Regions from separate parts of the Ruegeria sp. AN6 genome, predicted to be linked through region 3. Evidence: riboswitches for the same ligand, from Rfam matches in the RefSeq annotation. Region 3 holds a riboswitch; each other region holds the start of a gene.

Region 1 (9,714 bases), on a different contig from region 3:
CAATCAGTATCGGTGGAGAAGATGTTCCTATTAGCATAGGTGTTCTTTCTGTCCTGCCACCTCAGACCGCGCGGTGGGAGGCGCATATGCTGCGGGATGACGTGCAAATTGCCGATATCCTAACCGCAGCACAACGTACAGCAGCAGAACTGCGCAAAGATGGATGCGATTTGGTCGTCGCGCTGGCTCATTCAGGCCTCGGTTCGGCAGAGGCACAGCCAGAACTGGAAAATGCCGTTGTTCCGCTTGCGGCTCTGACAGGCATTGATGCAATCGTTGCTGGCCATACACACCTGACTCTGCCGAGCGCGGCGCATGTCGGTTTGAAACATGTCGACAGCAATCGCGGACTTGTAAATGGCAAACCGGTGGTGATGCCGGGTTGGGGAGGCTCACACCTCGGCCTCATTGATTTGACACTGGGTCGAGATATTGACGGCTGGCACATCATCAAGAGCGAAGCCGAATTACGCGCAGTCAATCAAGCAAAATCGTCGGTGACCGATTGCCCGGAGTTGGCGCAGTTGTTTGCCCAAGGCCACACAGCAACACGCGTCCGCGCAGCCAAGCCCGTCGGCAATGTCCCACACCCTTTACACAGCTATTTTTCGTTCTGCGCCCCTGATCGTGGGTTGGCGCTTATCGCAAGCGCTCAAGCTGCAGCGCTTCGGCCGTACCTATTGAGTACTGAATGGGCAGACTATCCCGTCCTGTCAGCCGCCGCCCCGACCAAATTCGGAGGCCGCGCAGGCACTCGATTTTATACCGATGTCCCGGCGGGAAGAATTTCGGTACGCAATGTGGCTGATCTGTGCGTGTTTCCAAACGAGTTGCGCGCCACTTTGATCACCGGGGAACAGGTTCGTGACTGGCTTGAGATGTCCGCCGGACTGTTCAATCAGCTTTCGCTGAATGATCCCGTCAACCTCATCGATCCTCTGCGGGCGGGGTATTATTTTGATGTACTGCATGGCGTGACCTGCCGGTTCGACCTGTCTCAACCCGCTCGTTTCGATGCAACCGGACGGATCACAGATCCCGGCCATAGCCGCGTTCGCGATCTTACATTTCAAGGGTTGCCTGTCGCCCCCGATCAAAGGTTTGTTGTTGCACTCAACAATTATCGCGCCAGCGGGGGCGGTCATTTTCCTGTCGACTTTCAAGCAGATCAGATAAACCTGCCGTCGCTGCGCATTCACGAAATCCTGTGCGATTACATCTCAGGAAGATCACCCCTCGACCCACTGGAACAAGCTCCTCAGCCGTTTTCGTTTGTGCCGACCCAAAGCCGTGGAGCAATTCTGACCACCGGTCCCGGCGCGGACAAATACCTGGAAGAATTGGCGGATTATGATCCCCAGATACTGCCCCGTGATACCGATGGGTTTATGCGTATTCATCTGACCTTCTGACGGGTTGCCATTTTACAGCCGGAGGCCTATATCGATGTTCGAGAGGTTGGCGCGGGCGAGCGCCTCGCCAACCTGGTCAGGTCCGGAAGGAAGCAGCCACAACGAGCCCCGCTTGGGTCGATGTCCAACCTCTCACTTTGAACCCATTAGCCGTAGGAGGGTGTTTATGATTGTAGCAATGACCCTTCGGGCAGACCGGTTCTGATTCTTTTTTCCAGCTGACTGCCTGAATACCTCACCTGCGAATGCGCGTTCGCCATTCGACAGGATTGTTGTTTCTGATTACAGGCAGACACATGTCACTTTCCTTATCGGACCTCGGATGGTCCTCTCATTTTGCAGCTCAGCATGCGGCTGAGCCGTCTCTTCTCCCCTTTCGCATCGCAGCCGTTCACCGGGATCGGTTGATCGGGTTGAGTCCAGAAGGCGAGACTCCCCTACTCTGTCCAGACCAACCAACTGGTGCTTTTGCCGTCGGAGATTGGGTGCTGACCGATGAAAACAAACGCATACGCAGTGTTCTGGAACGGCGCAGCCTGCTGCAGCGCCGGGCTGCGGGCACAGGCGTCGCAGCACAGTTAATCGCGGCCAATGTGGATGTGCTGTTCATCGTCAGTTCCTGCAATGCCGACTTCAACCTGCCCCGACTAGAGCGCTATCTTGCGCTGGCCCATCAGGCAGGCAGCTATCCGGTGATCGTTCTGACCAAGTCGGACACCTGCGACAACGCTATTGCTTATGTCGAACAGGCCCAGTCACTGGCCCCGTTTCTGACAGTTTTGGCCGTAAATGCCTTGGATCAGTCCGATATCGAACAGGTCCTGTCGTGGTGCCCGAAAGGACAGACCAGCACCCTGGTCGGATCTTCTGGCGTTGGCAAGACGACACTCACCAACGGGATGACCGGGCAGGATCAAGCCACCGCAAGCATTCGCGAAGATGATGCGCGTGGCAGGCACACAACAACAGCGCGTGCGCTACATCGAATGAGCAACGGAGGTTGGTTGATCGATACACCCGGCATGCGTGCGTTACGCCTGTTGGACGCGCAAGAGGGTGTGGACGAGGTGTTCTCTGATATCTCGGACCTGAGCATGAACTGTCGATTCTCAGATTGTCAGCACAACACCGAGCCCGGCTGTGCGATACAGGCTGCAATCGAAACCGGGGCACTTGATCCCGCACGGCTGGACCGATGGCGCAAGCTGCGTCGCGAAGATCAGCACAATTCGGCTTCGGTGGCGCAGGCACGCTCACGCGATAAAGCGTTTGGAAAAATGGTGCGCAGCGTGATGCACGAGAAAAAATCCCGCAAGGGACTTTGACCTTTCTGGGCACCGGTTACCGGTGCCCAGCTTTTCAGGAGATCAACCGGGGCCAAACGGCAGCGTTTCGCCGGGCAAACGCGCCGATATGGCCGACTTCGGATAACCCGAATTCATTTGCCGAAAGCAGATGGCGCCGCGCACCTGAAACATAGAGATCGGCAAGCCGCCAAACCGCCTGGGGGGGCACAACCTGATCATCCTCAAAGGCGAATATGTCAACTTGCCTGCCCATGTCGGCCCAGCGGTTAGCCGGCAAGGTATCTCCGATTTCGGGTACATAGCTTTGGGGCGCTGTGCACCATTTGCGCCATTGCCAGTAAACTTGGGAAGGCAGATTTGTTCCAAAACCCAAAGCCTTCCCAGGCAAATACCCGAGCGCATTTACCGCCAGGGGCGCATGACCGTACCAGAACAACGTCGCCAAAGCGCGGTAAGGCCAAGGATGATCCTTCAGCGTTACCAGACCGGAACAGACACAGATCATCCTGTCGATCTGATCGATATCGGGTTGGACCGGACCAAACATCCCGCCCAAAGAATGCCCGATACTCCAAAGCTTAGCCTGTGGAAACCTCCGCCGCATTTCGGTCCGTGCAGCCGGAATGTCGATCAGCGCCCAATCCGCCATGGTGACACGCGATTGCTTTTGTGAGCCTGTCAGAGAGTGACCAAAATCCCTGTAGTCATAGGTAAGGCAGGCCATGCCGTGCGCTTTTGCAAGCCAACTTGCGAAATGCTGGTAGTAATCTCTGGGCACACCGGTTGCGCCGTTGATCACAACAACTTTGTCTGGTTTTGCGACAGGGTGATAGAGCCGTGCCGACAGTATTGCCGGGCCGGACTGAAACTGAATGTCCTCGGTGACAACCGCTTGCTGTGTGTCCAACATGGTGCCCTCTGAAATCAACTGAACCGATCAGTTCACCCAAGGCGCGCCGAGTCAAGGTTGACGTGGCTGGACCGTGCGTCACATGCCATCATCAATCTTCTTGACTCCCGAACGATTGTACCGCTAGCGATGACGTGATGGTTCTCGCGCCCAACTGGGCCGGGATGAAAAGGGAACACGGTGCGGTTCTGCCCGGATAAAACCGGAACGAACCCAGTCCGAGACTGCCCCCGCAACTGTAAGCGGAGAGCGATGTCGAAATGCCACTGGCCTTGAAGGTCGGGAAGGTCGGCAAAGCAATGACCCGCAAGTCAGGAGACCTGCCATCAAATCGAAACTGAAACTCGGGCGGGGTGTCCGGGCAGGGCAAGACCGCATGCATGCTGTCCCTCCTGATTGATGCCCCTGCCCTGCGCGGAGGGCGCATGAATGATCTGGAAGACCAACACGCATAAATTCTCGGCAACAATTTGCCAACGGACCGGGAAAAACTGCCCCGCTTTGGCACGAATGGCACGGGCACTGGCCACTTCGGTTGGAAAAGCTGGCCCCACTACCACCGCAGGATTCGGAATCGAAGGAAGCTGCGATTTGACTCATTGCGCTAGTGGGTGCACCGCCCGATTTCGCTCCGGTCCCGAAGAAACCCGAGTGTTCTGTGATGCGGATTCAGACGTCGCGATCGACCATCTGGACAGCTATGCAGACCTGATGTTTGGCACGGACTCGCACCCCATCCCTGCAGGCACCTTGTCCCGACCGCCTTGCGCGATGCTGGAAGTGTTAACCCTGGGCGGAAGTACTCGGGCGCAGGCTGAATACCGTCCGTCGGCTTGATCGCTATTCGGCTACCAAGACACTGGCAGGCGCAGTCGCCCAGCGCAGCTGCGCGTCGGTTTCAACTGCACATGGGCGTATCGCTCGCAACCTTTTCAATGCCTCGTCCGGGTGCTCTCCACACTCGACCATCAAGCGTAATACAGCCATACCAGAGCGGCCACATCCGCCTTTGCAGTGGATTAGTACCCGGCCTCCACCCGATAATGCGTGGCGAGCGGACTCGCTGGCATCCACCCAGCGCATATCAATGTCGTCGGAGGGTATACCGTAATCCTCGACTGGCAGATGAACCCAGCGACAAGCGCGGCTGCGAACATCGGCCCCAAAATCCCTGGCGCCATCAAGGATCATCTCGACCTCGGTAGTCATTGACAGAATAAGGCCGGGCTTCCATCCGGTAACCGCATCAAGATCACCGGAATAGTCTCCTCCTCGCCCTGGCATTGAAGTTAACGCAAGCGTGCCCCCGCCCACTTGAAGTGCATGGATAACAATCTGAGCCATTCTACGCTCCCCCCGAAACGCTGATCAGAAAATCTTTCTGGCTGGTCTTAGACTGTACGATATTAACCGCGTCGGCCGGCAATCCAAAATGAAAATCCTCGCGGCTTGCTGTGGACGCGGGCAGCGGGGGCCTCTACGCTGCGGCGTAACTCGAATCCGACAGAGCAGACATGACCGATACGCCAAGCCCCGCCTACCAGGTTCTTGCCCGCAAATACCGTCCTGAAACCTTTGCCGATCTGGTCGGTCAGGACGCGATGGTACGCACACTGAAAAACGCGTTCGAGGCGGACCGGATCGCTCAGGCCTTTATCATGACCGGCATCCGTGGCACCGGTAAAACAACCACAGCCCGGATCATCGCGAAGGGGATGAATTGCATCGGGCCTGATGGCGAAGGTAAACCCACCACAGAACCCTGCGGTCAGTGCGAGCATTGCATAGCCATCATGGAAGGCCGCCACGTCGATGTGATGGAGATGGACGCCGCCAGCCGGACTGGTGTGAACGACATCCGTGAAATCATCGACAGTGTCCGCTACCGTGCCGCCAGCGCACGCTACAAGATTTACATTATCGACGAGGTCCACATGCTATCGACCAGCGCTTTCAACGCGCTGCTCAAGACGCTTGAGGAACCACCCGAGCATGTGAAATTCATCTTCGCCACGACCGAGATCCGCAAGGTCCCGGTCACGGTTTTGTCGCGCTGCCAACGTTTCGATCTGAGGCGGATCGAACCCGAAGATATGATCGGCCTGTTGCGCAAGATCGCTGAATCCGAGAAAGCACAGATCGCCGATGACGCATTGGCGCTAATCACCCGAGCCGCCGAAGGATCCGCCCGTGACGCAACCTCGCTGTTGGATCAGGCGATTTCGCACGGTGCGGGTGAAACCAGCGCAGATCAGGTGCGCGCCATGCTCGGGTTGGCGGATCGGGGTCGGGTGCTGGATCTGATGGACATGATCCTGCGCGGTGATGCGGCCGGTGCTTTGACCGAACTTAGCGGACAATATGCAGAAGGTGCTGATCCTCTGGCTGTGCTCCGCGATCTGGCTGAGATCACCCATTGGGTTTCGGTGGTCAAAATCACCCCTGATGCCGCCGAAGATCCAACCGTTTCACCCGACGAACGTGCCCGAGGCCAACAGATGGCCGAAGCGCTGCCAATGCGTGTTCTGACCCGCATGTGGCAAATGCTGCTCAAAGCTCTGGAAGAGGTCTCGGCTGCACCCAACGCCATGATGGCTGCAGAAATGGCTGTGATCCGCCTGACCCATGTGGCCGACCTGCCAAGTCCGGAAGAACTGATCAAGCGCTTAAAGGATGCACCTCCACCCCCCAATGGCGGGCCAGGATCGGGCATCGGAGTGCCAGGCCAGGCGAGCCCTGCGCCACAGGCCTCTGCCCGACCGGCCTATACCTCTTCAGCCATCGGTGGGAATGCAGGCGGACCGAGTGCTGCTCTGGCTCAGGACGTACAGGCAGCACTAGCGCGGTATCCCACTTTTGAACATATGGTTGAATTAATCCGTGCCAACCGGGATGTGAAACTGTTGGTCGAGGTCGAAAACGGGGTACGCCTCGTGTCGTACCAACCGGGACGGATTGAATTTACCCCGACCGACAATGCCCCGACCGATCTATCTCAACGGTTGGGTGCATCGCTGCAGCGCTGGACGGGTAACCGTTGGGCAGTATCGATTGTCTCAGAAGGCGACGCTCCGACAATTGCGGAAGTTCGGGATGCTGCTGATCTGGCTCTCAAAGCCGAAGCGGAAAAGCATCCACTGGTGCAAGCGGTTCTGAGTCATTTCCCGAAAGCGCGGATCAGAAGCATCGAAACAGCCGAGCAACGCGCTGCTCAGGTCGAAACTGAAGCCCTGCCCGAAGTAGATGACGAATGGGATCCGTTCGAGGAAGACTGATCCTGTAAGCGATCTCCTCAATTCAGCCAGGTGCTCCCGTGCCGCCACGGCTCCTCGGCTGACGCCGACGATCCTGCCCGGGCCAAACCGAGGAAAGGTCTTGTCAAAGGTCTTGACGACGGGCGGGAGTGTCCTGACCTCTTGTGTCGCGCGGTTACGCTTCGTATCTAGGCCTCAAATCGAGTGACAGGAGATTACCGATGCTTAAAGGACTCGGCGGCCTGGGTGACATGGCCAAAATGATGAAATCTGCACAGGACTTGCAGAGCAAGATGACCGAGATGCAGGAAGAGCTGAACAACCTGATGGTTGTCGGTGAATCTGGCGCCGGGCTGGTCAAAGCCACCGCGACTGCCAAGGGTGAGTTAAAAGGTCTGGATATCGACCCGTCGATCTTCAACGGCGATGACAAGGAAGTGGTCGAGGATCTCATCCTCGCTGCGATCAAGGACGCCCAGACCAAGGCGCAGGAGCGCTCGCAGGCTGAAATGGCCAAGCTGACCGAAAGCATGGGTCTGCCCGCAGACATCAAGCTGCCGTTCTGATACACCCTCCTGACGGATCAATGGCCGGGGCTTACTTACCCGGCCTCTTTGCAGGAGCTTCGCGGTGAGTTCGAACAGCGACATCGACAATCTGATCGACCTTATGGCCAAGCTGCCCGGCCTCGGCCCTCGCTCGGCCCGACGCGCCGTCCTGCACCTGATCCGCAAACGCGCCCTGCTTCTAACGCCGCTTTCAGATGCCATGCAGCAGGTGGCTGTCACTGCCCGTGAATGCCTAAACTGCGGCAATGTGGGCACAACCGATATCTGCGACATCTGCAATAGCGAAGACCGTGCAACCGGGGAACTGTGCGTCGTAGAAGACGTCGCCGACCTCTGGGCGATGGAACGCGCCGGGGTTTTCAAGGGTCGCTACCATGTTTTGGGCGGCGCATTGTCAGCACTGGATGGCGTTGGCCCGGATGAATTACGTATTCCTCGGCTAAAGGATCGGGTTCTGGCCGAGGGTATCAACGAGATCATCCTCGCCCTAAACGCCACCGTTGATGGCCAAACCACCGCACACTACATCGCCGATCAGTTGGAGGGACAGGTTCGTCTGACTTCCCTAGCGCAGGGCGTCCCGATTGGAGGTGAGTTGGATTATCTGGACGATGGGACGATCACAGCAGCGCTTAGGGCAAGGAAGGAACTTTAGACCGTCAGACCAAAGCCGAAGCATCATCTTTCATTGAGAACAGCACCCAGCTTCTCGAATGCTTGCTTCCATCCGCCTTCGCCTGCACTTCCGGCAGGCACACCCCGATGGACCATGGTCATGCGTGTCCTACCATCCTGTTCGAGAAGATCAATAATCACCTCGGTTATGTCTGGGCTTCCCTCGGGCATCCCCATATCTTTTGGCGAAAGAATATTCCCATCCTCGTCACACATGCTCTCGGTATAGACCAACCGGGACGGTTCTGAGATTTCTTTATAAACGCCAGTAAACCACATCCTCATGGTGGTATCCGGCGTTTTCATTTCCATACATACCTTTCGTATACCTCCGACACGCAAATCGATCTCTGCAGTTGGAACTGAGAACCCTTTGGGCCCATACCATTTCTGAAAAAGCGCCGGATCGGTCCACATACGCCAGATCCGGTTCGCCGGAGCCTGGAATTCCTGCACAATTCGCACCCAGTTTTCTGAGTCACTCATCATTCAAATCCTTTATTTCGCTAAGTAGTTTTTCCATCGTTTCAAACCGAACCTCCCAAATATGACGATATTGGTCAGTCCAGTTTGCAATCGATTCCAAAGGCTCCGGGTTTAGTCTGCAGGGTCGGAATTGAGCGTTTCTTGAACGCTCAATCAGCCCGGCCTCTTCCAAAACACGAAGATGTTTAGAGATTGCCGGCATGCTTACATCGAACGGCTCGGCCAGTTCTTTTACAGTTGCTTCTCCTTGTGCCAATCGCGCCAGCATGGCACGACGCGCAGGGTGCGCAAGAGCGGCAAATGCAAAATCCAATTTTTTGTCGTCAGTCATAATCCCATTAATAAACCATATGGTTAATTAATCAACTGGTAAAATAAAAGGATGAATCACTCTGCAGTTTGAATCTCTCGAATTCTCTTTGGAAGAGAATGGTTTGCGGTTACTAAGGGTCAGTATCACTTACGATTTGGAATGATCTGATGTCTCGACTTTTTGCCTTGACCCTGGCCGCCTTCAGCGCCACCGCCGCCCTGTCGCAGGAACTCATCGACAAGGGCTTTGTCGAAGGCTGGAACATCATGATGGACCCCAACCTCGGAAATGGGTGCCTGATCCAGACGATCTATCAGGATCTCTCGGTGGTGCGGCTGGGCTATGACGCGCTGGACAATCGTGGGTATTTCACCGTTTACAACAAGGCTTGGGGCGACATCAAACCAGGGCAGAGCTATCCGATCCGGTTTGATCTGGACGGCAAGAGCTTTGACGCCACCGCCATCGGGTTCAAACAGGATCGCGTGCCCGGCGCGACAGTGTTCTTCACCGACCGGAGCTTCGTCACCTCGATTGCGCAGAACAAGACCATGACCGTTTACAACCCAGAGGGTCAGACTGTCATGGCAATTGATCTGAAAGGCACGGCCAAAGCGCTGGAATATGCGCGCGATTGCCAGAACAAAAAGCTTTAACGAATCGGATCAAACACGGCGTCTTTGGCGGTGCAGTCGCGGATAACATCCCGGCCACATGGAATGGGTTTGAGATCGCGGGACAGGCACAGGCGGACCTCTTCGATATATCCCTGCTTGCAGGTGATCGTG
Region 2 (9,714 bases), on a different contig from region 3:
CCGAATAATAGCCCTGCTCGGTATCGCAAAGAAAGAACTGCTCAGCCACTGGAATATCGCTGAAATCTTCAATGCCTCCGCATCCGAATAGTTTCCAGGCAAAAGAGGCAACATCAAAAGGCTCTCCTGCGGTTTCCTGTAACTTTTCCAGCAACTTGTGCATGGAGGGTTCAGGAAGGCGGATGTTCAGATATTCATCAACGTCCAGCGAAAAGGTCCAGTCCGCATCAAGAAACCTCGGATGTGAACGAACTCGCCTGAGCATCGTGTTCTGCGGGCTTTGCTTTGGCTTGACCGAATTATCAACATGGGTTGCAATGCCCAGATCCCCGAGCCGTTCTGCAATCAGATCGGTGCCGTCATCACAATCGTTGGTGTAAATGAGGAAATGGTCAATGCCGAGTGACAGGTAGTAGGACACCCAATCAATCATGAACGGGCCTTCGTTCTTCATTGTCGTGTAGACAACGATCCTGTCAGTCATTGCAAGCCCTGCGGTTGAACCAAAGTGGCGCCATCTTCTGTAGGTCCTTCTCGGGTGCCAACATCCTCAATTCGATATGAAATTGGTTTCATTAATTATAGCTTTTGAACCGCGACCTGAGCGCCTTTGATCGCCTTAAGACGCAAGCCCGCCGAGTTTGCGCCCAAAAACTCGTGGAATGCACGCATCACACCATCTTTCCACCATCCCCTCCGATGGTAGTCATCCAACATGATGACACCGCCTTCGATCATCTTCGGCAATACCGCATCCAGATCCGCTTTGACCCCTTCATATGAATGGTCGCCATCAAGATAGGCGAAACCGATACTCTGATCTTCGAATAGGCGCAGTGCAGGAACCGAAAAATCGCGAATTACCGAAACTTGACCCTTCGCTATCTCAGAGGCGTATGTGTTTTTCACCGCTTCATAGATGCGGTCCATATCGTTTTGGCTACGCGCTCCGGCCAAAGATGCGCCACCATCTGCGTCGGGCTGCACGCCCCATGGGTCGATGAGGCACAGCTTAGAAGGCTTCAATTCATCGAGTAATATCCGCGAAAACTCGCCCCGCCAGACGCCAATTTCGATGCTGAGCTTTCCGTGCGGCATTGTCCTGAGCATTTCGCGCCTCAGCGCATCTTTCCGCTCGCGCTGCAGGGCTTGTTTCTTGCGGCGGTCCTCGGCGGATACGGTTTCAGCCATGGGCGTCTTCTCCGATATGAGAATTCTGCAAGGCCTCAACCAAATCGAGCCAATCAGGTCTGGCCTTCAACTCTGCGGCTTTTGTACTATGCCATTCGCAGGCTTTGTGGTGAAGTTCGGCCAACTGTGGATCAGCCATCATCTCGGCTTTGATGTCATGCATGGCGGGCATGTGGCCCAAGATCGAGCGATCTTCGACGTCGTTGTGATTCATAACAAGCCAGTATTTCAGACCTTGGTCCTGGCCAACATGGTTGGTACGGCCCCGTTCACGTTTGACAAGAAAGCTATCGGTACTTCGCACTGCATAGTGGTGAATACGCGCGAATTCATGGCTGAATCCGCGCCACGCCTTCCATTTCACCTGATCTGCCGGGTAGAGGTTTCCGCCTGCATCTCTCCACAATACCCCTTCGTACGGTGCGTCGGGATTTGGGGCGTCCTCTGGATTGATCCGAGGACGGTGGGCGCGAAACCGGCTGAACTTGCCGTTGTTTCGGAATAGCGTTTTGAAACCTTTTGTCCGGTGATGCGGGTAGCCGTCTTCGGTGGCCGCCTGAAAGAATGTCTCAGGGACAGGTTGATCGACAAAGTCGTTTAAGCCGGCATTTCCGAACATACGCCAACAGATCGATATTGCATCAGCTTCACCGCTTGCCTCTACCAGTGACTGAACATTGCCTTCAGGCAAACGGATATTGATGTATTCATCCACATCCAGGCTCATGATCCAATTTGCGGACTGATAGCTTGGATGACTGCGAGATCGGGTAAAAGCCCGGTTCTGGGGCGCAGCGCGTGGTCCAACCTTGTTGCGCTCATGATGCGCCCAGCCTAAGGCCTGCATCCGATCACCGATGACATCTGTGCCATCAGAACAGTCGTTGGTATAGATCAGGATATCATTGAACCCGATTGCGCGGTTGTAAGCCACCCAATCGATCATAAATGGCCCTTCGTTCTTCATCGTCGTCACGATGAGAAAGGTCTCGTTTCCCATAAGTTAAACTCTTGCCTGTGCCATTATCGGACTATTGTTGATCTGTTTAGAATAGCCTCCGAAATTTGTCCAACGAAGCAAGTCCCAGGAATAACTGGCTACCGCACCTCGGCCCCTCCAGGGAGGGGGTCTGATGAAAATGATGGAACTCAATTTGCATTCAGCGCCAACTAATATTGAGTTAACCGCTGACTTCATCAGAACTTTCCCGCGACAATCCGAATAGCCACCTCCGAACCGCAGATAGCTGTGGCATCATCAAACGAAACTCTTCATGAACATCAGCACATTATGTTTTACCGATTCTGAGGAACCACTTCGTAACCCGGCTCTTCCGGCTCATCATCCTGCATTTCCGCGGGGAACCCCGGAGCACGGATATCCAGTCCTGTAGCTTCCTCAAGGCGTTTGATAATGTTAGGGGAAAGTTCCCGGTCACCGTAGCGAGCGATTCCGTCGTCGAAGATTTCCATCATCACCGGGTTTATCTCCAGCGGCACCCCGGCGCGGTCGGCGACCTCCTGAAACAGACCGATATCCTTTTTGACCAGATCCATGGTGAATGAAATATCGCGGGACCCATTCAGAATCACCTGGCTTTCCGTTTCGTGCACAAATGATGTGCCCGACGAAATTTTGATCGCCTCATAGGTCGTACCAAGATCCATCCCTGCAGCCTTTGCGGTCACCAAGGCCTCGGCGCAAGTGATCAGATTTGCAGTTGCCAGATAGTTTGTCAGCACCTTCAACACTGAGGCCGATCCCAGATCGCCTGTGTGCAAAACGCGGCGCCCCATCGTCGTCAGGAACGGCAGAATGCACTCAAATGTTTCCCGATCGCAGCCTGCAAAAATCGAAATATTGCCCGTAGCCGCCCGATGACATCCGCCCGATACCGGGCAATCAACTGCAGCCCCCCCACGTTCGATCACCGAAGCACCCAATCGTTTTACTTCCGCTTCGTCGGTGGTGGACATTTCCATCCAGATCTTACCGGATGTCACTTCGGACAGCATCTCCTGCATTACCGCGTCCGAGGCGGCAGGAGATGGCAGACAGGTAATCACAGCGTCACAATCACGCATCAATTGGGCGGGGCTTTCAGCTGCCTTCGCACCCTGCGCGACAAAACCGGACACAAGATCAGGGTTGAGGTCATGAACGGTCAGGTCAATCCCATTGCGCAGCAGCGAGCCCGACAATTTTCCGCCCACGTTTCCCAGCCCGATAAAGCCTACTTTCATATGACGCTCTCCCTGTTCGTCTTTCGATGCACATGCCAACACGCCCGTTGACCTAAGTCATGCCGTCCAGCGACCCTCAGAGGTCGCTTTTTTGCCCCTGTACGCACTGTTGAGCGAGACTCGCTTGACAAGGGGGGTAATGCTGTCCCAAGAGCCAAGTGTTGGTGTCTGCAGCAGCAGATGAAAAGGGAATGCGTCAGCGGAATTTCCGTCAAACGCAGCCGCCCCCGCGACCGTGACCGGAGAGGGTGCCCAAGCCACTGGCGAATGCCGGGAAGGCGGGACATCCGACAGAGCACCGCTCTGACATCCGCAAGCCGGGAGACCTGCCAACGCCCGAAGATGAAACCGGACGGGGTGTTCCGGTGTGGGGCTTTAATCAGCCCACATGAAACCCCGTCCCCCACGAAGAGGATTTGGGGGGATGAGAGACATGGCCGACACCACACCGGTCGAACTGCTGGTCTGCACCACCTGTCGTCGCGGCCTACCCGTCGAAGACGACGCCCAACGCCCCGGCACATTGCTGCACAAAGCGCTAGAACAGGCTGACCTGCCCGAAGGCATCACCTTGAAAGCAGTAGAATGCCTTTCAAACTGCGATGAGGGCTGTTCTATCGTGCTGCGTGGTGGACCTGATCGATGGACATTCGTCTATAAACATCTGAGCGAAACCGATCACGTCGAAACCATCATTGAAGGTGCCACCAAGTACCTTCAGACCGAGGACGGGCTGGTCAAATGGCGTGAACGCCCCGAACACTTCCGCAAGAATTGCGCGGCCCGTATTCCCCCGATTGGAGCGCTGAAATGAGCAATCTCGAAAAACTGCCCGTCACCGTGATCACCGGCTTTCTGGGCTCGGGCAAAACGACGCTGGTCAAGCATTTGATGCAGAACCCGCAAGGCAAGCGCTTGGCTGTTGTAGTCAATGAGTTCGGCGATGTGGGTGTCGATGGCGATATCCTGAAATCCTGCGCAATCCCGGATTGCCCAGCAGAAAATATCATGGAACTGGCCAATGGCTGCATCTGCTGCACTGTGGCCGACGATTTCATTCCCACGATCGAAGCGCTTATGGCCTTGGAGCCGCGCCCCGATCACATTCTGATCGAAACTTCGGGCCTGGCCCTGCCTAAGCCGCTGCTCAAAGCGTTCGACTGGCCAGACATTCGCTCGAAAATCACAGTCGACGGCGTGATCGCTTTGGCCGATGCCGAAGCTGTTGCTGCTGGTCGGTTCGCACCCAATGTCGAAGCGGTAGACGCCCAGCGCCTTGCCGATGAGTCGATCGACCACGAGACTCCACTATCGGAGGTGTTTGAAGATCAGATCTCTTGCGCCGACATCATCCTGCTGACCAAGCCGGATCTGGCCGGTCCCGAAGGTGTCGCCAAAGCCAAAGAGGTCATCGCGGCCGAAGCCCCTCGCCCCCTACCCGTCGTCGAAGTCGCCGAAGGTGTCGTGGACGTGCGCGTTGTCTTGGGCCTTGAAGCTGCCGCCGAGGACGACATGGAAGCGCGTCCCAGCCATCATGATGGTCATCACGATCACGAGCATGACGATTTTGAAAGCATCATCGTCGAACTGCCGGAACAGACTGATCCGCTGGATCTGGTCGCCAAGATCGAACGCCTGGCAAAGGAACTGAACATCCTGCGCGTCAAAGGCTATGCCGCGGTTCAGGGCAAGCCCATGCGCCTGCTGGTACAGGCCGTCGGCTCGCGGGTACGTCATCAGTATGACCGCCCGTGGGAACCTGGTGAAGAGCGCCGCTCGCGCCTTGTGGTCATCGCCGAGCATGATGATATCAAAGAGGCCAAAATCCGTGATATCCTTGTGGGTGTGACCGAGGCCGCCGAGTAAGATTCATGCACGTCGTCTTCCGCGAAAGCCACGGGTTAGAGGAAACCGAGACCCCAACCGATCTGGGCCAGAGCCCGGCGGACTTGGTGGTGCTGTCCTTTTCTGACAGTGACCTTGGCGCTTTCGCGGCGGGCTGGCATCGCGGTGGCGGGCCAGACGGGCGCATGCCAACCCTGCGGTTGGCCAACCTAACAGCTCTAAAACATCCCCTGTCAGTCGACACATATGTGGAACAGACGCTTGAGGGGGCCAAAGGCGTCCTGATCCGCCTGATTGGCGGCGTGCCATATTGGTCTTACGGCTTGCAGCAGGTTCTGGCACTGGCACAGGCCAAGGGGATCGCACTGGCTGTCCTGCCTGCGGACGGGCGCGAAGATACGCGGCTGGATGAGTACTCCACCCTGCCCGTCTCAACCCTGCGGCGCTTGGCGCATCTGTGTGATACCGGCGGAGAGGTTGCGGCGCAGGCCGCACTCGCGCAGATGGCACTGGCGGCGGGACTATATGCCGGTCCGGTGATGGGGGCAAAAACCATACCGGATTACGGCGCCTGGTGCCCTGATCGTGGCGTGATACCGGCGGACACAGCTTTTTCGGGCGATGCAAAACGCATAATTGTCACGTTTTACCGGGCCTACCTGACCTCTGCCGACACTGCCCCAATCGCGGCTTTGATCCGCAGTGTGCGATCGCGTGGATTCGAGGCCATTGGCCTGTTCGCCCCGTCGCTCAAAGCGCCAACCGCCGCAGACTGGTTACGTGAGACGATCGTGGCGCTGAAACCTTCGGCGATCATCAATGCCACCTCCTTTTCGGGCAAGGGCGCATCAGGCACTTCACCCTTGGATGCTGCCAATGTGCCCGTCTTTCAGGTCGCCCTCGCGACCTCGCGCCGCAAAGCCTGGGCCGAGGCGGAACGCGGGCTTTCGCCTGCCGACCTCGCTATGCATGTGGTGCTGCCCGAGGTCGACGGGCGGATTAACGCGGGCATCGTATCGTTCAAAGAACCGGGCAAGCGCGATCCTTATCTGGAATATTCGCGTTTTGCCCACCAGCCTGAAGCTGACCGGATCGAAGCTGTCATCGATCGGGTCTCTGGTTGGCTGGTCCTGCACGAAAAGCCCAATTCGGATCAAATACCGGCGCTGGTTCTGTCGACTTACCCGGGTAAGGACTGGCAGATGGCGCATGCAGTTGGCCTTGATGCGCTCGCTTCTGCCGAAGCGATGCTGACCGATCTTCAGAACGAAGGATACGCAACCGCACCGGCCGAGCCGATTGCCGAAACCCTGCTGGGCGCCCGGATTTCGTGGTCATTGCAGGAATACCTGATGGCGCATGCAGAGCTACCCGATCAATTGCGCGCCGATCTGCAGACGGTCTGGGGAGACCCCGAGGACGATCCAGCGTTCGCAGATGGAGCATTCCATTTCACGGCCCTTCGGCGTGGCAACGCTGTGGTTGCGCTGCAGCCAGAACGCGGCACGCCAGAGCTGCGAGAGGATGACTATCATGACCTTTCGCGCACGCCTCGTCACAGCTACGTCGCCTTTTACCTTTGGCTGCGCAAAGGGATAGGCGCGGATGCTTTGATCCATATTGGTGCCCATGGCACGCTGGAATGGCTGCCAGGTAAATCGGTCGCTTTATGCAATGAATGCTGGCCCGAGGTGTTGATCGGCGATCTGCCGGTGATCTACCCGTTCATCGTCAATGACCCCGGCGAAGCTGCGCAGGCCAAGCGCCGGATCGGCGCTGTTACGCTGGGCCATATCCCGCCCCCGATGAAAGAAAGTGGTACGCCGGATCGCATGGTTCGGCTGGAAGCACTGCTGGATGAGTTCTCGAACGCGGACGGTCTGGACCCCAAGCGCCGTGACCGGTTACAGGAAGATATCCGCGACGAGGCCCAGGCCATTGGGCTGGCAAGCGACCTTGGCCTCGATCAGGCCACCTGCATCGCCGAGGCGATCACGCGCATTGATCGATTTGTCTGCGATATCAAGGAAAGTCAGTTCGGCGACGGCCTGCACATCTTTGGACGGGTTCCAGATGTGACGGGTGATTTCAACCCCGCGCCTTCTGCCCAAGCTGAGCGCAATGCTCTGGTCGATGCGCTAGCTGGCAAACGAATCGAAGCCGGACCTTCAGGCTCTCCCTATCGCGGGCGCTCAGACGTGCTGCCTACTGGGCGGAATCTTTATACCACCGACCCGCGTTCTGTGCCCACGCGTGCGGCCTATACTCAAGGCGTCAAGCTGGCAGAGGAGTTGGTGCGTCGACACCTGCAGGAAGAAGGCGACTATCCTAAGGGGCTGATCGTCGACCTGTGGGGCTCGGCCACGATGCGCACCGCAGGCGAGGAATTTGCCATGGCGCTGCACTTGCTGGGTGTGAAACCGATTTGGGACAAAGGCTCGGAGCGTGTTTCGGGCATCGAAGTGCTGCCGATCACCGACCTCAGCCGTCCGCGTCTGGACGTGACCTTACGGGTCTCGGGCCTGTTCCGTGATGTGTTCCCAACGCTTTCGGCGCTTTTTGGTCAGGCCGTACGGGCGCTATCTGAACGGGATGAGGCGCCCGATTGGAACCCTTATGCCGGTCAGGAACCGGCAGCACGGGTCTTTGGACCGGCCCCCGGCAGCTATGGCGTCAACATGACCCAACTATCCGAAATCTACACCGATGAGGCCCGCTCAAAGGCGGGTGAGGCGTGGTTAGATGCCAGTTCCTTTGCACTGGAAGGTGAGCATATCACGAAGGACGTCGATGGCATTACGCGGCGTGTCGCCAATGCTGACAGCTTTGTACACCTCCAGGACCTGACCGAGACCGACCTGCTATTGGCGAATGACTATGCCACGCATGAGGCCGGGTTTGCTGCCGCCAAGAAAATCACCGGTGGTAACGCTCAGCTCTATCACCTGGACAATACCAACCCGGAAAATCCACGCGCCCGTACCTTGCCCGAAGAGATTAGCCGCGTGGTTCATGCGCGCGCCGCCAATCCAGGATGGATAGCGGGGATGCAGCGGCATGGTTTTCGAGGCGCGGCCGAGATTGCAGCGACCCTTGATCACATGGCCTCGTTTGCACATTTGTCTGGCACCGTCGCGCCGCATCTGTTCGATCTTTATCATGAAGCCACGCTTGGCGACGAAGGCGTCGATGCCTTTCTACAAGAGGCGAACCCGCGTGCGCATCAATCGATGCAAGACCGTTTCCGCGCCTTGTTGGATGCTGGATTATGGAATACGCGCCGAAACTCGATCCGTGCCGGTTTGGAAGGTCTGGGATGAGCGCTCTCACCGACAAACCTGTCGTCCAAGGCTGGTGCCCCGGCGCCCATCGCCCGATGATGTCCGGCGATGGGCTGGTCTTGCGCGTACGCCCGCGGTTGGCGCGGCTTAGCGCTCAGCAGGCTTTGGGTCTGTGCGAATTGGCCGACTGTTTCGGCAATGGCACTATTGACCTGACCAACCGTGCGAACCTGCAACTGCGCGGCGTCAAGGAAGCCGACCACCAGCCGCTATTGGCCGAGCTGTCTGATCTGAACCTTCTCGATGCCGAGCCCGGCATCGAGATCAGACGGAATATTTTGGTCACACCGCTCTACCGTGCAGGTGATCTGACAGCGCGACTAACGCAGCATCTGATTGACCGCCTAGCAGAGTTGCCCTCGCTGCCCGCCAAGTTCGGATTTGCAATTGATACTGGACCCGAGCGCCTGTTAGCCGGTGACTCGGCTGACATTCGCGTGGAAACCGGCGAAAACGACCTGATTCTGCGTGCTGACGGTGCTGAGACCGGGCGGTCTGTTTCTGAAGCCGATGCCATCGATCGACTGATCGAACTGGCAAAGTGGTTCTCTGAAACCTATACGCCCGAGACACGCCGAATGGCCCGCGTGATCTCTGCGCAAGACCTTCCGCTCGAATGGCAAGGCAGCCCGCCCGGCCCAATAGGTACCCTGCTACAGCCTGGCGCTTGCGAGTTGGGAACACTTTTGGGCGCGACGTTTGGGCAATTGCCCGCAGGCCCGCTCTCGAAACTGATCGAGAGCAGCGGTGCATCTGCCCTGCGAGTTACACCGTGGCGGTTGATCCTGCTGGAAGGCGGAGCAGATACTCCCGCACCAGCCTTCGTCACAGACGGTACTGACCCGCTGATGACCACCGACGCCTGCCCTGGCACGCCGTTCTGTCCGCAGGCGCAAGTGGAAACGCGAGAGATCGCGCGCGTTTTGGCGGCTCGAGTGCCCGGATCTCTGCATGTCTCGGGGTGTGCAAAGGGCTGCGCCCGGATGGGCACTGCGGATGTCACCTTAGTGGGATGCAATGGACGATTTGATCTTGTCAAACAAGGTCGTGCAGGGGATGAGCCCTGCCAACGCGGCCTGACCGAAGAAACACT
Region 3 (9,714 bases):
AGTTGCCAAAGCTGCCGTGAAAAACATGCTGAATCTCAATCCCTGAACAGGGACCCCAAGAGTTGCTGCGGTTAAATCCCCCGTAAGCAGCGCGTCCAACCAACGACTGCGATACAGCGAATACGTTAGGATCAGGATCAGCCCAACACAAACAAGGGGAAACGTCTCCCAGCGGGCCAGGCCCAATCCACCTAACATCCAGAAGATCACCGAGTGGGCAGCGCGGTTGTCACCCGCAAATATCAAGTAGTTGGTGATGGCTGAAAACAGGAATGAAACCGCCAATCCTGCCAGGATTAGTTTCTCTGGCGCACTTGTGCGCAAACCGTGAACCAGGGCCAATACAACGCCCGACGCGACGAGCCCTCCGCAGAAGGCGGCGAGCGGCAGTGTCCAAAAACCCAGCACATCTCCGGTTACGGTGATGACAAACACCGCACCTGCGGCGGCCCCCGAAGACAAGCCAAAGAGAAATGGGTCGGCAAGATCGTTGCGAGTCGTGGTTTGTAGGACAACGCCAACGATACCAAGTCCAGCGCCTATCACAGCGGCGAACAATGCACGGGGCAACCTGAGATCAAACACGATCCGGTGCATCGGAGACATCTCGCCGTCGTCGATACCCGTGCCACGCATAATAGCGGTAAATGTCTCAGACACCGGGATCGAGGTGGTTCCGCAAATCGTGGAAACCAGCACAAGGGCGGCCAAAATAGCCGCCCCCAGCAGAAGTGTTAGGCCAAATCGGCCCATATCAGTTGAGGCCCGGATGCATCGCTTGAGCCATTTTCGAGATTGCCTCAATATTTGCGGGGCCAGGTGTCAATTCTTCGTACCGCAAGCCGATCCAACGCTCATTCTTGACGGCATCTGTCTGCGACATCACCGGATGCTCTTGCAGGAATTTGAAGGTATCTGCTGCGCCGTTGCCGGTCTGATAATCCAGCAGCACCAGGAATTCGGGGTTAGATGCGGCCACGGCTTCCCAGGAACTACGGCCCCAGCTTGTATCCATGTCATGGGTGACATTCTCACCACCCGCCGCAGCGATCATAGCATCGGGAATGGCAAACTTCCCAGCAGTGAACGGTGCATCCGCCGGACCATCCAACAAGAAAACTCGAGGCTTCGGCAGCTCGGTCGTTTGCGCTTCGATCGCGGCCAATTCGTCTTTCCATTCACTCACTAGCGCCTCGGCCTTGTCCTCGACCTGCATAACCTTGCCAAGACGCAGAACATCGTCAAACAGCAGGTCCATGCTAGACTCGGGGCGATCCTTGTCCAAATGCACACAGCTTTCTGTCAGGATCATGGTTTTGATCCCGAAGGGTTCCAATGTGTTTGGTGTCACATCCCCACCCGGTTTCATTCCATAATACCAGCCCGCGAAAAACAAATCTGGGTCCGCTGCGACGAGATTCTCAACAGTGGGGTATTTCGGCGCGAGCTCCGGAATGTCACCCCGCAAGGTATCGAATTCCGGGCTGGTCTTGTACCAGCCGGTGATCCCGGTGAGGCCGACGATCTTGTCCTGTAGCCCCAAAGCAAAAGCCATATCCGTCATGTTCATGTCATGCACGACCAACCGTTCCGGCAACGTCTCAAACACAAGGGGTTCGCCGCAATTGTCCACGGTGACTTCCTGCGCTGCAGCGCTGCTTGCAATGGCAGTGACCAAAGCCACGGACCAGATGTGTTTCATCAATATTCTCCTGAGTTTATGTAGAAACAGTGGTTCTTCGGATATCAAGAGCCGGTATCACGCGACCCTCATGGTGAAAGCACAGATAATCCACGCCAAAGGTTTCACGGACCCGTTCGGGCGTCAGAACTTCGGCGACCGTGCCAAATCCGGTCAGGCGCGTGGATTTCATCAAAGCAACATGTGTAGCGAATTCAGGGATCATGACCAGATCGTGCACGATCATTACCACTGTGACCCCAAGATCAGCGACCAGCGATAGCATCCGCCCCTTTGCGTCTGGGTCCAGATGATTGGTGGGTTCATCGAGAAACAGCAAAGAGGGGTTTTGTGCCAAGGCGCGCGCAATATGCGCACGCTGACGCTCGCCCCCAGAAAGCTGAGCCATCCGCTTTTCTGCCAATGGAGCCAGATCAGTGAGGTCAAGTATCCGGTTCAGTTCGCATGCATGATCTTCGGCCGAGCGATCTGCGCGAATGGGAATCTGACCCAATGCCACATAATCACGCAGTGACAGACGCCCGTCAGGAAATTCCTGCTGGCTGACAACGGCTATCATGCGGGCGCGTTCTTTTGCGGATAGGTGCTTGAGGCTTTGTCCATTCATACGCACATCCCCCAATGCCAGTGCCTCGGCACCACAGAGTAGATTCAAAAGCGTAGTTTTACCTGCCCCGTTCGGACCAGCGATCGCAAGAATAGCGCCTTCGTCCAAGGTGAACGAAACGCCTTGCAACAAGATATCTCCGTTAAGCGCGTAATATTCCAGATTTTCGGCAATCAGAAAGCTTTGCTTGGTCATAGCGCTTCCTCAAGCTCAATACGCGGCAGGCGTGAGAGAGTTTTTGTGAACAATGCCCGTGGCCGATCAGTGGCATTTGTCCAACCATCGCCACTCCGCAGATACTGATGGGCAAATTCAACGATCGCGTCCAAATCTTCATCTGTAGAAATGTCACCAAATAGATATTGTGCTTTGCCACGGGCCTGAAAGCCGATGGTGGTTGGCCCTTCACAACCCGCCATACAATTCACAGAGCGGATCACAAATTCCCTCGGCAATCTATGCTTCAACGCCTGGGGTACTTTGTTTGCACTTTCGCCACTTCTGCAGCTCGCGCAGACAAGAAGGATATGATCAACATTGTTCGTCATCTCGCCACCGTTTATTGCGCAATTAAGGTTTTTGTAATGTTATATCGTAACGCTTTAAATATTCTGAACACCGCTTTGGGCACCCCGCGTCGGCGGTTCACGTTGTCGACAATGTATTGATCAGCGATTTTCGCATTTCTCACTCCGCTTGTTTCCAAGCGCAGACGGGAGCTGCCAGTCGTGTGCACACGTGTGAAACGTGTCATCAATACCTCCTTCCAGGACGCCCCGCCCCGGGTTGGTTGAACAATTGATGGCAGGTCTCCTGACTTGCGGGTCCGCGCTTGGCCAACCTTCCCGACCCTTGGGGTCAGTGGCTATTTGGCATAGCTCACCGCTTACAGTTGCGGGGGCAGTTACGGAATTGGCGCCGCTTGGCATTCCTCACCGTATTCCCTTTTCATCCCTCTGACGTATCGTTGGGAACCATCTGCTGCCTGAGTGCCCGAGATCAAGAAATGCGTCAATAACTTTCTCCAAGCTTAAGTCTTCGAAGGTAAGCCAACGCAATACTAGCGAATACGGCGCCAACCGTGTCCGTTTTGAAGTCGTAAATCGATGGATCCCACCCTACCAACTATTGACCGGTAGACTTCATTCTGATGCGAAAACGGCTGTTTGAGATCAAAAGGAATGAGGCAGTAAGGCTGCCATAAGTCACTTCATTTGAAAGAAAAACCAAAAAGGGTTAATCTGCGGGCATTTAGAAGGGGTTGGCTGTCAGATTTCTTTGTAGAGGTTAATTATTGCCTGGGCTTGCTCGGGAAAAGGGGGTTCGTTGACACATTATTTGCCAAACGCTTCACCAGAAGACGTGGTTGACGATATCATCGACCAGAATTTTGAAGCGATCGCGAAGTGGAAAGGTCGAAGGTTAAGAGCGCAACATGGGCGCAGCCATGGGTGTGTCAAAGCCACTTTCACAATCCGGGACGATCTGCCGGAAAGGTTGCGCCATGGCCTTTTCGAAAAGGCAGCAAGTTATTCTGCAGCAGTTCGCTTTTCCAACGGTGCGCATCTGGACGATCGTAAAACCGATGCCCATGGAATGGCGGTCAAACTATTTGATGTGCCGGGCACCAAACTGATCGACGTCGAGGCACTTTCACAACTCAACATCTCGCAAATCAGCGATGAGTTCGACTTTGTTCTTGTCGATCGGGACACTTTCCCCAGCTACCTTTCCGACGATTATGAACGGCTAAGCAGCCTGATCGCCACACTGCAAGCCCTACAACACGCGGCAAATAAGCGTCGCAGCTGGTCATTGAAGCTGATCGTTCGAGGGTTGGTGGCCCTGTTTCGCGCATTTGCCACACAAAAAGGCAGGCGACGCCTTCAGACTGCGAGCGATTTTGCCTCCAACTACATGCAGTCGCCATTCGAGGCGCATTTCTGGTCAACGACGCCCTATCGGCTGGGGACTGACCTGACAGTACGATACCTCGCCCGCAGCGTTCGACATAAGGTAGCAACTAAACCGGTGGACGAGCATGACGGCATCAGCCTGAAACTCCGTCAGGACGTCGCCAGTGACGGCAATCGATTTGAGTTCTGTATAATCGAACCACCGCGTAACGATGGCGACTTCGATCCGCTCGATAACCGCGTCAGATGGGCCTGCGATCCAAAGCCAGACGCACCACTTGACCCGTTTCATCGCACGGTTACACCCATCGCAGATATTACCATCGAAAAAGATGCAGAATTTGATCCGCTCGATGGTGATACCCTGTCATTTTCGCCATGGCGTGTGACCGCCGAGCACAAACCTCTGGGCCCGATCAACGCAATCCGGCTTAAGACTTACCTCAGCCTCGCCCGCGCCCGTTTTCCAAACCGATGATCAATTGGAGCCATTTAGATGCTGAATATTGATGATCTTATCAATCTTGGGTTCAAGATCGCACCACGCACGACAAGCTATATCTCAGCCATGAGGCTTGCGAATGCAGCGCGGGTGCACCGGCCGCGGCCCTATACATTGGGTGCGGACTATACCAGCTGGCCAGGCGTCTATTCCAACCGTTGGATTGGTCGTCACACAACGCCCGAAGATCCTTCGCCGATCCTGCCATCGGAAAGTGAAGTGGCCGACTTGTTTCGCCGAAGAACTCAGATAGATGGCAGCCCGCTTACCTTGTCGTGCCCGCAAGGCACGACCGTTCTTTTCATCTCGGTCGCGCAATGGTTCACCGACAGCTTTCTGCGGACCTTCGGGCCAACCGGACCGTTTGATCAGACTGATTCAAACCACGAAGTCGATCTTTGCCAGATCTACGGGTTGAATGATTTTCAAACTGATATGTTGCGCGAAAGAGACCCCGAAACAGGCGAAATGACCCACCGACTGGCGTTTCGGATGGATGCGAACGGCGAGATGTGGCCACCGAAGCTGTTCCAGAAAGATCAATCCGGTGGAGTTAAGCTGGCCCCGCCATTTGATGGCAGTCTCGCCGAGGGTGATAATGCCGCGCGGCCCCTGCATGATCCTTGCAAGCTGCGTAACTCCTTGAAACGCGCACATCCCGAGCTGACGTGCCAACAAGTCGATCAAAGGCTGCTTGATTTTCACGCAACCGGCCTAGACAACGGCAACGGCACGATCGGCTATACTGCCATCAACACATTGATGATGCGCGCGCACAATACATTTGCCGATCTTCTCTGGCGCGAGAAACGCGGCACTGACGGTTGGGATAAAGAGCGCGTGTTCCAAACCACGCGGTGCACTCTGATCGCGCTGCTGATCAAGCTGGTGATTGAGGACTATATCAGCCACGTGGCAAACATGCCTTTTCATCTGCCGGTCGGCGTCAACCGCTGGCAGCGTTGGCATCATTCAAACCAAATCGCGATTGAATTTAACTTGCTGTACCGTTGGCATTCAATGATCCCCGAGCGTTTCGTCATCGACGGCGCTCAGGTCGAGCCGACTGGATTCCGGTTCAACCCTCGACTCGTCGAACAAACGGGACTTGGGGAAATGATCCGCTCTCTCTCGCGCCAACCCGCAGCCAGGATATCGCTGCGCAATACACCTGATTTTCTGTTCGAAAGGCCTGCAGAAGGTGTGCCCTCACCGGTCGAAGCAACGATTGCCCTTACACGCAAAGCACGACTTCCCTCGCTGAACGCCTATCGTCATCATTTTAAACGTCGAGTACACTCGAGCATCGCGGATCTTGTGGGGGATCAGCCCTTCGCCGACGAGCTAATCGCCGACCTGAGCAGAATGTATTGCAATGTTGACCGGATCGAGTTGTTTCCGGGCTTGTTCGCCGAGCAGCACAAGGGGACCGTCATTATGGGTGACTTGATGACGTCAATGGTGGGGTATGACGCGATCACGCAACTCATGAACAACCCAATGGTCTCAAAGAACCTGTACTCGGCCAAGACCTTTTCGCAAACGGGTCATCGGCTGCTGCTAAAAACCTCTTCATTTGCGCAGGTCGCTGAATTTGTTGGTCTGAATCTTGCCCCGGATGACTGTGCATTGGGCCGAAGGCGCTAGGCCGAAACCCCGGCATCATTCAGCTTGGCAAGACGTGCAGCAATCTCAGGGTCAACTGGTCGCAGACGGGCCAGATCTTCTAATGCTCGTTTCTCATACAGAGCAGCTCCCTGATCACGGGCCACTTGTATCGCCGTTCGGCACGCGGCCTCGGCCTCATCAGAAGCGTCTTCCTGCTTTGCCAGCAGCGCAGCTCTGATCCGGTTTAGCTCGGCTTCGTAGTTCCGCTCTCCGGTTTGATCCGCAAATCTTAAACCAGCCTCAACTGCTTCCAGACCTTGCAGGATTTGACCAAGCGCGAGAAAGCCACGCGCAAGTTCAGTATGGACAAGAACACCTGCCGCCTTGGCTCCGGTCGCATGCATTTTTTCCCAGGCCGATTGCAGCAAGGCGACGCCCTTTGCTGGTTCGCCCGAACGTATCGACGCACCCGCGAGATGCGCGGTTGCAACCGCGTTGTAATATGGGCCAACACTGTCTCGCACGATCTTTGCAAAAGTCTTTGCCATATGCGGATAATCCGAATGATCGGTCTGCATGTAGATCTCGGTCTGCCAATGCATCGCATTTGCCACAGTCAGCGACTGCCCCAATGCCCCTGCAGCATCAACCGCACTTTTGGCGCGAGCCAAAGCACGTTCAGTATTCCCCAGGAAACTGTCGACCAAGGCAGCCATGCTCTCGATCTGTAACATCGCCGCGACATCCGGATCGTTTCCTGCCTCAGCAGCGTGTGCTTCGGCGTGCAAAGCTGCTTTTTCCAGCGCAGTCGCCGCAGCTATGAACTGTCCACGCGGTGCAAGCGCTGATCCACGTATGTAATTGCCGACCATGCACGTATGGTGATCATCATGGGCATCGATCATCGCCTGTCCCCAATGCTCGGCCTTGCGATAATCCCCTTTGACCATCGCAGCGGTAAAGAGACCCCTACCGGCGCGCACCATAGTGCGGCGATCTCCGAGTTTCTTGGAAAGCTCAAAGCTACGGTCGAACGCTGAAATTGCAGAATCCGCGCCATATCCGATCCGGACGCGTTCGGCGGCTGCAAGTAGAAACTGCAAGGAAAGTTCTGCCTCTTCACGATGTTCGGCAGGCAGTTTCTGCAGCAATCGCAGTCCGTTTCTAACGTGCTGCGCACCTTCTTGATTGGCATGGCGACGCAGGTTTATGCGAGCGGCTTCGATCCAGGCAGCCACGGCTTTGTCGGGCGCACCTGCCAACTCCCAGTGACGTGCAATCTGTTCCGGTTTGCGGGCCGCCTCAGGCTGTGCGTTCAGTGCTTCGGCTGCGCGTCGATGTAAATGCGCCCGCCGGTCTCGTACGAGGCTTTGATAGGCCGCTTCGCGGACAAGTTCGTGCCTGAACCGCCAGGCCCCGCTCGCATTTTTCCCTGTACCGGGTAAGTGTTGCAGTAAACCTGTTGATGCTAACTGGCGTATTGCCTCATCAGCTTCGGCTTCTGAGATGCCGCTGATATGCGCCATCATAGGTACGCCAAATGTACTACCTATGACTGCCGCCTCGACAGCTGTACGGCGCAATTCACCCACTTCGTCTATTTGCTGCGACAATAGGTCGTGAAGTGTCGCGGGAATGGCCCCCAGCTCACGTTCGGGTGAAGCTGCCATAGCAGTCGCGCATTCTTTGATGAAAAGAGGAATGCCGTTCCCACGGGTCACGATCTGCGCCATGGTTTCATCACTAAGCTGCGCATTTGATGCGGCACCGGCCAAAACCGCAGCGGTGTCATCATCCAGCGGTGATAGTGCAGTTATCTGCAGCGAAGGGATGCTTTCTTCCATAGCCCGCGTGACAGGATTTCGCCCGGCCAACAATAGCAGAACAGGTAATTTGCTAAGATGCTCTGCCACAGTTTGAAGAACCGAAAGGGTCGACGGATCTGCCCATTGCAAATCCTCGACCACGACAAGCACCGGCCCTTCGCGGCTTAACCCTTCAAAGACACGACGGAATATCGTAACGATTTCGGCGCGCAGCGCCTCTTCGCTGGCGGGTCCATGATCGCCGGGTCCTGGCGCGAGAACAAAAAACAAGGTGCCCAACTGGCCGTCATCCAGAATATAGCCCAGATGTTCCGTCATTCGGTTTCGTCGGATCGCGATGTCGTCGCTGTCGAGAATTCCGCACCAGCGTTCAATTTGTGAAATGAATGGAAAAAAGGGTGAGCTCACATGAAAAGGACTGCAATGATACGTCACCCAGGCCTGGGGGCCCACCGACGTACGCAGGTCCCGGATCAAGTGGGATTTTCCAATTCCTGCTTCACCTTGCAGATAAATTACCCTTCCTTTGCCGGTTTCCACGTCAGACCAAGCCGCATGAAGTTGTGCTCTCTCAGCGTCCCGCCCGATCAAAGGTATCCGGTCTTTATCCAATACCTGAATTCGGGTCTCACCTGCCAAGCGATACACTGGAACGGGCCGATCAAATCCTGCGAGGCTCTTTGCACCCAGGCCATCGAACTCAAGCTGCTCGCCCCCCAGTGCGCGGGTCGCAGCGGATATCAGCGTCCCACCGGGTTCAGCAAGGGCCTGTAACCGCGCAGCAAGATTCAGCGTAGATCCAAAGATCGCATCCGGCTGGATGTTGCTCCCGAGTGCAATATCCCCGACCAGCACGACGCCAGAAGCGATTCCGATGCGGCACTTCAATTCGGTTGGGCCAGACAACCCGGCCAGATCAGAATGTATGCGCAAAGCCGAGCGCATGGCCCTTTCGGCATTGTTTTCACAGGAAGAAGGCCACCCAAAGACCACCAAAACTCCGTCACCGACGATCTGCAGCACGCTGCCTCCAAAGGCATTGGTGGCATGTTCGACCAACTTCTGATAGCGCAGCGTGGTCGATAGCAAATCCTCGGGATCAAGGGTCTGGGCAAGAACAGTTGATCCGACAAGATCCACCATCATGACTGTGAGATGGCGATGCTCCATCGCGCCAAGATCAGTATCAGGACCAGCCGGGTGTAGCACCATCAGCTCACACCGTTTTCACACATCGCATGACTACGCGATTGTTTGCTCACAATTGAACCAACACTGAGCAATGAGAACATGCCCCCCTCGCAAAGCCTCATATAAACCTGCACTCGCCATCGCAGTCTGGCGACATGTAAGCTGCGAACACAGCCTATATGATGCGAGGCTATCTGGCTATGCCCAGCGTTACTCAGGTGCAGACTGCCTTCCCGTGCGAAACTTCTTTGGTCCAATTTCACCAATCACTACACAAAAATTGCCCTAAACTCCCGTGGTCTGGTCAAACAAATCGGGGGTGCTAGTGTTTCCTCAAAATTAGGCATCTACCATTCTGGAAG

What was found. A riboswitch is a leader RNA that binds a small molecule or an ion and turns the genes downstream of it on or off. The one in region 3 is predicted to bind cobalamin.
Region 1: another riboswitch for cobalamin. It lies ahead of ACR0MQ_RS11580 (hypothetical protein); the one in region 3 lies ahead of ACR0MQ_RS10970 (DUF1636 family protein).
Region 2: another riboswitch for cobalamin. It lies ahead of ACR0MQ_RS12395 (DUF1636 family protein); the one in region 3 lies ahead of ACR0MQ_RS10970 (DUF1636 family protein).

The regions. Positions count from the first base shown of each region.
Region 1 is NZ_JBQFWR010000006.1:99,551-109,264, forward strand. It holds gene ACR0MQ_RS11560 (bifunctional 2',3'-cyclic-nucleotide 2'-phosphodiesterase/3'-nucleotidase) at 1-1,412, shown strand, start outside; RNA gene ffs (signal recognition particle sRNA small type) at 1,452-1,550, shown strand; gene rsgA (ribosome small subunit-dependent GTPase A) at 1,709-2,737, shown strand; gene ACR0MQ_RS11575 (alpha/beta hydrolase family protein) at 2,772-3,629, opposite strand; cobalamin riboswitch at 3,751-3,971, shown strand; gene ACR0MQ_RS11580 (hypothetical protein) at 4,059-4,466, shown strand; gene ACR0MQ_RS11585 (phosphatase domain-containing protein) at 4,470-4,973, opposite strand; gene ACR0MQ_RS11590 (DNA polymerase III subunit gamma/tau) at 5,144-6,904, shown strand; gene ACR0MQ_RS11595 (YbaB/EbfC family nucleoid-associated protein) at 7,105-7,449, shown strand; gene recR (recombination mediator RecR) at 7,514-8,107, shown strand; gene ACR0MQ_RS11605 (SRPBCC family protein) at 8,131-8,613, opposite strand; gene ACR0MQ_RS11610 (metalloregulator ArsR/SmtB family transcription factor) at 8,606-8,944, opposite strand; gene ACR0MQ_RS11615 (hypothetical protein) at 9,094-9,582, shown strand; gene ACR0MQ_RS11620 (ribonuclease T2) at 9,579-9,714, opposite strand, start outside.
Region 2 is NZ_JBQFWR010000007.1:13,755-23,468, forward strand. It holds gene ACR0MQ_RS12375 (glycosyltransferase family 2 protein) at 1-484, opposite strand, end outside; gene ACR0MQ_RS12380 (class I SAM-dependent methyltransferase) at 580-1,191, opposite strand; gene ACR0MQ_RS12385 (glycosyltransferase family 2 protein) at 1,184-2,191, opposite strand; gene ACR0MQ_RS12390 (NAD(P)-dependent oxidoreductase) at 2,488-3,435, opposite strand; cobalamin riboswitch at 3,581-3,783, shown strand; gene ACR0MQ_RS12395 (DUF1636 family protein) at 3,869-4,249, shown strand; gene cobW (cobalamin biosynthesis protein CobW) at 4,246-5,301, shown strand; gene cobN (cobaltochelatase subunit CobN) at 5,307-8,600, shown strand; gene ACR0MQ_RS12410 (cobalamin biosynthesis protein CobG) at 8,597-9,714, shown strand, end outside.
Region 3 is NZ_JBQFWR010000005.1:237,978-247,691, forward strand. It holds gene ACR0MQ_RS10955 (FecCD family ABC transporter permease) at 1-753, opposite strand, end outside; gene ACR0MQ_RS10960 (ABC transporter substrate-binding protein) at 755-1,702, opposite strand; gene ACR0MQ_RS10965 (ABC transporter ATP-binding protein) at 1,719-2,504, opposite strand; gene ACR0MQ_RS10970 (DUF1636 family protein) at 2,501-2,857, opposite strand; cobalamin riboswitch at 3,096-3,303, opposite strand; gene ACR0MQ_RS10975 (catalase family protein) at 3,636-4,703, shown strand; gene ACR0MQ_RS10980 (peroxidase family protein) at 4,722-6,374, shown strand; gene ACR0MQ_RS10985 (ATP-binding protein) at 6,371-9,373, opposite strand.